DNA from 2 places in the Dyadobacter chenwenxiniae genome. Region 2 is predicted to be linked to the other one. Evidence: riboswitches for the same ligand, from Rfam matches in the RefSeq annotation. Region 2 holds a riboswitch; the other holds the start of a gene.
The links. A riboswitch is a leader RNA that binds a small molecule or an ion and turns the genes downstream of it on or off. The one in region 2 is predicted to bind thiamine pyrophosphate.

Region 1 (4,723 bases), 3.1 Mb from region 2:
CATTGTAATCAGATTTTTTGTCTTTGTTTAAAGATTTTGAAACAATAGGCTGCAATCCCCATTTCACCTTCTTTTTCGGATCCGTTAATGTGACAGAACCTACATTTTTACCAACCGTTTTACCGCCCACCAGCGTCACATTCATGTAAGGCTTCAACCCATTAATCAAAAGCTCGCTCGCCGAAGCCGAACGAGAAGAAACTAAGAAAACAACATTGTCAAGCTGGGAACCAATGTTCTGACTTTTGCTGGCAAACTTGTCGTAAAAATAGGATTCTCCATATTTCTTCATGTTCGTTTCCGTCACCTCCGTGTTGTATTCCTTGTAATAAAAAACATCATTGGCGGTCGCTTTCGCAATCAAACTCCCCAGATTCGTTGCAGAACTCACATAACCGCCCGGATTATAGCGCAGATCAACAATCAGCGCATTAACATTTGCATTCTTGAACGAGTTGAAAATGTCGTCCAGCTTTTTGTCATACTGCTTGTTATTGGTTTGGTAAGGCTCCGGAATGAACTGGTGGTAAACGACATAGCCAATTTTATTCGTACCAATGTTATAGGTTGTGTCAAAGAAAACAGGATCTTCCTGTAAAACCACGGGCGTAATGTCGCGTGTTGTTGTTCCTTCTGTCAAAGTCCCTTCTGCATTGATAGTCGCCAGCGTGTAAGTCAGTCTTTCCTGGGAATTAAGGAGTTTGCTGTAATTGGAGCCCGTCAGTTTCTGGCCGCTCACGCTGCTAAAAATATCGCCTCTCTTGAAGCCTGCTTTGGCCGCGGGAGAATCCGGAAGCACATAAAGCACGACGCCGATCACGTTCTGGCTGCCAGTCGGGAAGTAGGTAAGCTTATATTCCATTCCCGAAGCTTTTGATTGACCTCCCAGGGACGCTTCCAGTTCCTCCGCACTCTCCTGAATCCAGGAAAACCGGTCGCCATCGGGACGTAATGCAGCGTCATATCTGTAAAGCAACGACTCGAAAAATGAGGCGGGCTCTTTGGAATAATCTGGCTTCGTGGTCATGTTATCATTCCAGTAATACCAGTATTTCATATTTTCGTAGATCCATTGATTGGTTTCCGTGTCAGTGGCAGGGTCTACATTTTTCTCTTTGCATGAAAGCACTGCCGCGCTGATGGAAAGAATGGCCAGTAATAGTTTTATTTTCATAAACGGCTACGCATTTGCTAAAAATACCTGCTCAATAATATCACATGCCTGGTTCATCTGTTCTTCGTTAATGACCAAAGGCGGCGCAAACCGGATCTTGTTTCCGTGCGTTGGTTTACACAGCAATCCTTTTTCCATCATTTTGTAACAAAGATCCATTGCGGTGTGGCTGTCTTCAGTATCATTAATTACGATTGCATTCAACAAACCCTTTCCTCTAACGACCTCAATAAGAGAACATTGTTTTTGTAAATCACGCATTCTATTTCTGAAAAGCTGACCCATTGTTTCCGCATTTTCAGCCAGATTTTCGTCTATAACCACTTGCAATGCAGCAACCGTAACCGCACAGGCCAAAGGATTTCCCCCGTATGTGGAGCCGTGCTCGCCGGGTGCAATGGTCAGCATCACTTCATCATCCGCGAATGCAGCCGAAACAGGCATTACGCCGCCGGAAAGGGCTTTTCCCAAAACCAGAATGTCCGGTTTAACACCTTCCCAGTCGCACGCAAGACGCTTTCCTGTGCGCCCGATGCCCGTTTGCACTTCGTCGGCGATAAAGAGCACATTGTATTGGGTACAAAGCTCCCGGACGCCTTTGAGATAACCTTCTTTTGGAACCACAACACCAGCTTCGCCCTGAATCGGTTCCACCATAAAGCCTGCAATGTTGGGATCGGCTTTGAAGGCATTTTCCAGAGCTTCCAGGTCGTCGAAAGGGATTATTTCAAAACCAGGTAAAAACGGTCCGTAGTCATTTGTGCTGGAAGGGTCTGTAGAAGCGGAAATCGCTGCCAATGTTCTTCCCCAGAAGTTGCCCGAAGCGTAAACCGTTTTGGCTTTGTCCGGCTCAATTCCCTTTACTTTATAAGCCCATTTCCGCGTCAGTTTCAAAGCAGTTTCCCCGCCTTCCACACCGGAATTCATCATAAGGACTTTATCAAAACCAAAATATTCACAAAGACTTTTCACATTCCCCAAGCTTATCATTATAAAAAGCCCGGGAAGTCAACGTTAGCTTTTGCGCCTGCGCGATCATTGCGTCAATTATTTTCGGATGGCAATGCCCCCTGACTGACCGCACTATATGCAGACAAGAAATCCAGATATTGCTTACCCTCCACATCCCAGACATGCACGCCCAGCCCACGTTCCAGAACCACCGGCATCGGCTTATAATTATGCGCCCCATAGCGATATTCCAGCTCCATCGCCTGCTGCGAAGCATTCATTTCAATTGTGTCTGTATAGTTAGCCATTGTTAAATTTAATGTAGTCAGGTTGGTTTTGTATGTTATGTAAAAATAAGGAAAAGAAGGTGAAGTTTCAGAGATTGAGCCAATCGCCCCTTCACTTTTAAATGTTTATGTTTGTAAAAGACCGGAGTCATTACTTTGGACAAAAGATGATTCTTACAAATAAAGCAAAGCTTATGAAACTCCAATATATTTCAGACAGCCAAGGTGTTACAATAGGTGTTTACATTCCGATTACAGAATGGAACGCATTGAATGCCGACATTGAACATGAGGAAACAGACAACGTTCTGCAATGGCATAAAGATATTGTTTCAGACAGGTTAGTAAGCTTCAAGAAAAATCCTGAGGAAGCGATTGACTTTGACACAGCTATGGATGAAATTGAAAAGAGTCTTTAATAAGCATTTCCATACAAGTCAGAGTCCGGAAAAGTGGTTAGAAAGACAACAATAATTTAACAAAGCTTGAATCATCCGCTGATCCGGCGTAGCTTTGCAGCATAATCTCAAGGGGTGCCCTACCGAACGGGCTGAGATCAAACCCATATGACCTGATCCGGGTAATGCCGGCGTAGGGAGAGAAAAAGCAACCATTTGATAGGTGGCCCCTGCCTGTTGTAACCAAAAAATCGCAATGCGAAACGTTACTACCTATCTGTTTATATTCATAATCAGCACATTACCATTCAGTTCTGCGTTTGCACAACGATCCATTTCCGGCCGTGTTACGGACGCGGAAGATGGAAAAGCATTGCCCGGAGCGACCATTAAAGCCAGCGATATCCGCGGCACGCAAACCGATGGCGCGGGGAATTTCAATCTGCGCAACATTTCTGAGAATATTTCCACATTGGAAGTCTCCTACATTGGCTATCAAACCTTGAAACTGCCCATTTCTTCTGAAAGCCAACTGGAAATCAAGCTTAACAAGAGCACTTTCCAAGCCGATGAAGTCATCATTAATGCAACCCGCGCCAATGACAAATCCGCTATGGCATACAGCACGGTCACAGCGGAAGCCATTGACAAACAAAACCTTGGACAAGATTTACCCGTTCTGCTCAACTTCACGCCTTCGCTCGTGAGCACGAGTGATGCAGGCGCGGGTGTGGGTTACTCGGGCATTCGTATACGCGGCTCGGATGCAACGCGCATCAATGTGACAGTGAACGGCATTCCGTATAACGATGCGGAAAGTCAGGGCGTTTTTTGGGTGAATATGCCGGATTTCGCTTCTTCGGTTAGTAGCATTCAGATTCAACGCGGCGTAGGCACTTCAACAAATGGGTCAGGCGCTTTTGGGGCAACGGTGAACATTAACACCAATGCTTTCCGGCAGGAAGCTTACGCCGAATTGAACAATTCTTACGGGTCTTTCAACACGTTCAAAAACACATTAAAAGTCGGTTCCGGGCTGATTAAGGATAAATTTACGTTTGACGCAAGGCTGTCGCGTGTTTCGTCGGATGGTTATGTGGACCGGGCTTCTTCGGAATTGCATTCTTATTATTTGTCGGGTGGATTTTTTGGTAAAAAGAGCTTTGTGCGGGTGAATGTGTTTTCCGGAAACGAGCGGACTTACCAATCCTGGAACGGCGTGCCGGAAGCCAAGTTACGCGGTGATCGCGAAGGGATTTTGAGTTACATTGATCGGAATGGTTTGAGCGAAAAAGATGCGCAAAACCTGCTGGAATCGGATAACCGGACTTACAATTCCTACACTTACAAAAACGAGGTGGACAATTACCGTCAGGATCATTATCAGATTGTTTCCTCGCATAATCTGAGCGATAAATGGATCTTTAATCTCAATGCATTTCTTGTACGCGGACTGGGTTATTATGAGCAATCGCGAGTAGGTGATGAATACAGCAATTATAATTTACCCAATGTCGTAATCGGCCAGGATACGCTTACCAGCACGGATCTGATCCGTCGCCGCTGGCTGGATAATTACTTTTACGGCTCCACTTTTTCATTGGAATACAATTCTTTCAAAAAGCTGACTGCCAGCTTCGGCGGTGGCTATAACCATTATGACGGCGACCATTACGGACGCATCATCTGGGCACGGAACGCCGGAAACGTTGAAAACGATCATCAATATTATTACAGCAAAGGCGTTAAGAAGGATTTCAACATTTACGGAAAGCTCTATTATCAGCTGACGCCAAAATTGAATGCATTTGCAGATTTGCAGTTCAGAACCGTAAACCATAACATTCAAGGCACTGACAATGATCAGATTGCGCTCGCATTCGATGAGTCTTACTCGTTCTTTAATCCAAAAG
Region 2 (4,723 bases):
TGGGCACGTGGCCAGGACCTTCGATAATTGTCTGGACATCGTGTTTCCAGGCGATTTTCGTCAGTTCACCCAATGTTTCCAGTTCCGAAAATTGTGCAGCATCATTGGCATCGGCAATGCAACCGGGCCGCAATCCATCGCCAAGTGAAAACGCGACGTCGTAAGCCTTCATAATTTCGCAGATTTTTTCAAAATGCGTGTAAAGGAAATTTTCCTTATGATGCGCCAGACACCATTTGGCCATGATAGAACCGCCTCTCGAAACAATTCCGGTGATCCTTTTGGCAGTAAGCGGAATGTAGCGAAGCAACACCCCGGCATGAATCGTGAAATAATCTACACCTTGTTCAGCCTGTTCAATAAGCGTATCACGGAATAGCTCCCAGGTCAGATCTTCGGCTTTTCCATTCACTTTTTCCAGAGCCTGATAAATCGGAACAGTTCCGATAGGAACCGGCGAATTACGAATAATCCACTCGCGGGTTTCGTGAATGTTCTTGCCTGTGGAAAGGTCCATGATAGTGTCCGCGCCCCAGCGGCAAGCCCAGACGGCTTTTTCAACTTCTTCTTCAATGGTGGATGACACCGCAGAGTTGCCAATGTTGGCATTGATCTTGACCAAAAAGTTGCGTCCAATGATCATCGGCTCGCTTTCCGGGTGGTTAATGTTGACGGGAATCACCGCACGGCCAGCTGCCACTTCCGAGCGCACAAATTCCGGCGTAATGAAATTAACCGGCGTATTGGCTCCAAAACTATGACCGCGATGCTGATGCGCAAGCGAGCTCGCCTTACCATTCAATTCTAATAAATTTTCCTGAATCCGCTGATTCTCGCGGATCGCAATGTATTCCATTTCAGCGGTGATAATGCCTTTTTTAGCATAATGCAACTGGGAAACATTAGCACCCGCTCTGGCACGTAATGGCTTGGTAATGTGTGCAAAACGCAATGCGTTAAGTGACGGATCTGCAAGCCGCTGCTTGCCGTAATCAGAACTGATGCTATCCAATTGCTCCACATCCTGCCGCGCCTTTATCCATTCTGACCGCAATGCAGGCAGTCCTTTTTTAACATCGATTTCCACATTCGGATCGGTAAAAGGGCCGCTCGTATCGTAAACGGTGACCGGCGCGTTTTTTTCTACCTGACCAGCTTTCCCGTGCAAACGCGTGTCGGTCAATGCAATTTCCCGCATAGCCACAGACACATTATACAGGTTGCCTTTTACGTAAATTTTCCGGGAATTTGGAAACGGGTCTGTGGTCACACTGCCGCTTTGTGGCGTTTTCTCAGTTTTCATAAAATGTTGGATTAAGGATAAACAAATGGGGAAGAATGGAGGCTAGCCGCCTTGGGTAGCGGTGATCAGCATCACGCGGTCATACGGCTGCAATGCGTGACCGGCCCATGCCATTTTCGGAATAACAGACTGGTTTACAGCGACTGCGACCCCTTTGATTTGATCAGGAAAAAGAGCAGAAAGTAGTTGCTGGACCGAGAGCGGTTCAGCAAATTCACGTGATTGACCGTTGACGATAATTTCCATTCTGAATTGTGTTTTTGAGAAAAACTTCAGGAATGGACCTTTTTTGGAAAGATACATTGAGATACAATAGCAGTATCTCTTACTTTTCCCTTCGGCAGTACTAACTGCATCAGGTTCAAAGGGTATTATCTCAGTCCGCATATCGGGACACCCCTAAAGTTTAGGCAAAGCTATTCCAAAAAATGTATTATCAAAAATAAACCAAAGAAAACAGTGCTGATTCCAGAATTGGAAGCACTTTTATTTTAAGAATTATCGGCTAACTTTAAGCTCATATTACCAATTATATCGAACCTACGTTATTTTGATGGATCTTATTATCAGAAGCGCTGCTCCTAAGGATTTGCCTTCCTTGTTAGAAATTATTAACCACGCCATTTTAAATACCACCGCCATTTACGATTACGAGCCGCGGAGTTTGGAAGAGCAGAAGGAATGGTTTGAAAAAATGTTCAATGATGGTATGCCTGTCATTGTTGCGGAAAGGGAAGGGAAAGTGATTGGTTATGGTTCCTATAACATCTTCCGTCCCAAAATCGGCTACAAATTTAGTGTCGAGCATTCCATTTATCTGGACGAAAAATCGAGAGGGCTGGGCGTAGGAGGGAAACTTTTAGGCAGTCTGATCCAGCGTGCAAGAGAATCCGGCCTCCACAGCATGATCGCCGGTATCGACGCAACCAACCGTGGCAGCATCGAATTTCACAAGAAATATGGTTTTGTAGAGAAAGGATATTTGAAGGAGGTGGGCTATAAATTTGACCAGTGGCTCGATCTGGTTTTTATGCAGTTGTTGTTGGAGGAGGATTGAGACTAGAGACTTGCTAAGTCTTAAGACTTAGCAAGTCTAGCTTTTTTCAATGCGCCCTTCCAGTCTCCACATAAGTCTCCTCGTCCCCGGTCGGTTTACCTTGCCACCAGGATGCTAATATGGAGCCGGTAATGTTCATTAAGGGACCGAAAATGGCCGGTGCGAGGCCGACGGTGGCCATTTTCCCCATTTCTTTTGCGATGCCTGAGGCGAGGCCTCCATTTTGCATGCCTACTTCTATGGCGATGGTGCGGCAGTCTCTTTCGCTCATTTTAAACAAGCGCCCTGACCAGTAACCCAGCGTGTAACCGGACAAGTTGTGAATAAGCACAAGTAGGAGCAATGTCGGTCCGATTGTGAGGAGGCTATCGCGGCCGGCGGCGGTGATGATGACAATGATGAATGCGATTCCGGCCATGGAAACGATTGGCATGGCGTCGTCCAGCCATTTCGCTTTGCCGCTGAAAAATTTATTGAATAACAGTCCTGCGCCGATTGGAATAATCACCATTTTGATAATGTCCCACATCATATGCAAGGTGTCAATTTGAACAAAAGCTCCTGCTAACGCGCTCATTAGCAACGGTGTTACGATAGGAGCAAGCATTGTAGAAATGGCGGTGATAGTAATCGACAATGCGAGATTTGCTTTGGCCAGATAAGAAATTACATTCGAAGCCATTCCGTTTGGGGAGCAGCCTATGAGGATAATCCCGGCTGCGATTTCGGGTGGGAAGCCGCTTAGGTTTGCCAATGTAAAACCAATCGTTGGCATAATAATAAAATGGCTTACTACGCCGATTAACACGCCTTTTGGCATTTTTACAACACCTACAAAATCGCCGAAGCTCATGGAAGTTCCCATGCCGAACATGATAATCTGGATCAGTGGGGTGATCAGTGCGGCTAGTTTAAAGCCGTTTACTGTCTGGAAATGCTGCGGAAAGTAAAGTGCAGTGGTTACTGCGGCAAAAATGACGGTTGTATAAGTAAAGCCTTTCAGCTTTTCAAAACCCCTGAAACTGACGGCCAGGGCGAGAAAAAATGCAATAAAGAAGGGACCGGCTTGCGGCAGGTTTCCGGAGAATGCGAGGAAAAGCGCAACGAGAAGACACAAACCTGCGACACCAGCGAGTAGCTTGTAAACATTCATATAATTGTGGTTATAATGCTATTGAAAAGAGAGCGCAAAGTGCCCTGGCACTTCCAAAAGAGGTTACCAGGTTCTTTTTTTCATGTATTCATCCAGCTCGGCGCGTTTCATTGGGATTTCTTTCGGGTTACCGTCGAGCCATTTCAGAAAGGCTTCTTTGAGCTGGTCGGTCCATTGGTTGTCGATCTGGCCTGGGGTGAATTTGCCTTCACGGAGCATTTGAAGCGCGAATTTGTCCCTTAATGTAAGGAATTCGGCGGTTAGGATCACTTTTTCGGCCATGTGCGCGGGAATGAAAATCACGCCTTCTTTTTTAGCCAAAACCACATCGCCCGGAAGCACAATGGCGCGGCCAATGCGAATGGGCGTGTTGATGCCGGTCAGGAAAACGTCTTTCAGAAAGGACGGGTCAAAATCTCTGACAAAAGCATTGAAACCTTGAATTTTGGAAAGTCCTTCGAGGTCGCGAACGGAAGCGTCGAAAACCACGCCATTGCCTGATTTGGTGAAAATGGAGGTTCCCAAATTGTCGCCGATCAATGTTCCGCTGGCGATTTTTCCAAAACCGTCTGCCACATAAACGTCACCTTTGGAAAGCTTGTCGATAGGCCAGGAATTGGTGTTTCCTAACATTCCATTCTTGTTGCCGCGGTCCTTTACAAGCTTTTCAACGTCCGGGCGGGAAGGCATAAATTGGGCTGTCAATGCGCGGCCAGTAATGACAATGTCATCTTTTAAAATCTTCCAGTTTCCGTCGAACTGGCAGTTATATCCTTCATTTTGAAGCACAACCCAGGCTTCTTCGATGGAGATATTTTTGGCGCGGGCGATGAGCTCGTCGGGCACTTTCGGGCGGCCGTCAGGAAAACGTTCGCCTTTCCATTCGGAGGTGAGGAAGATCAACTCTTCCTTGGGCATCATTTGCGCCTGGCTCGATTGCAGGCCGTTAAAATTGAGGGCTAAAAGGGCTATTAATCCAAAAAAATGTACTCTCATAATTGAAATGTAAAATTGCGGCAAATTAGTAGGTTAAAGATGCATCGAATGGTTTATCATTCAAATTATCTTTTGGTAAGCACAAGCGGTTCTGTGAGTCCGTTGAGGTCATAAACGACTTTTCCTGCACGGATTGTCACCTCAGCTTCCAGCTTTTGTTTACCCTGAATCTTCGTCCCGGTGTAATCCCAGAACCCAAATGTTCCCGTGTCAT

Region 1: it holds a riboswitch for thiamine pyrophosphate, as region 2 does, so the genes downstream of both, MUK70_RS25645 (TonB-dependent receptor) here and thiS (sulfur carrier protein ThiS) in region 2, are expected to answer to the same signal.

Annotation. Positions count from the first base shown of each region.
Region 1 is NZ_CP094997.1:5,985,266-5,989,988, reverse strand. Features, by position in the region: gene MUK70_RS25660 (S41 family peptidase) at 1-1,174, opposite strand, end outside; partial or broken gene rocD (ornithine--oxo-acid transaminase) at 1,181-2,433, opposite strand; gene MUK70_RS25650 (hypothetical protein) at 2,607-2,831, shown strand; TPP riboswitch at 2,932-3,028, shown strand; gene MUK70_RS25645 (TonB-dependent receptor) at 3,067-4,723, shown strand, end outside.
Region 2 is NZ_CP094997.1:2,927,121-2,931,843, reverse strand. Features, by position in the region: gene thiC (phosphomethylpyrimidine synthase ThiC) at 1-1,303, opposite strand, end outside; gene thiS (sulfur carrier protein ThiS) at 1,346-1,549, opposite strand; TPP riboswitch at 1,619-1,714, opposite strand; gene MUK70_RS12410 (GNAT family N-acetyltransferase) at 1,857-2,360, shown strand; gene MUK70_RS12405 (bile acid:sodium symporter family protein) at 2,407-3,513, opposite strand; gene MUK70_RS12400 (RraA family protein) at 3,577-4,509, opposite strand; gene MUK70_RS12395 (amidohydrolase/deacetylase family metallohydrolase) at 4,575-4,723, opposite strand, start outside.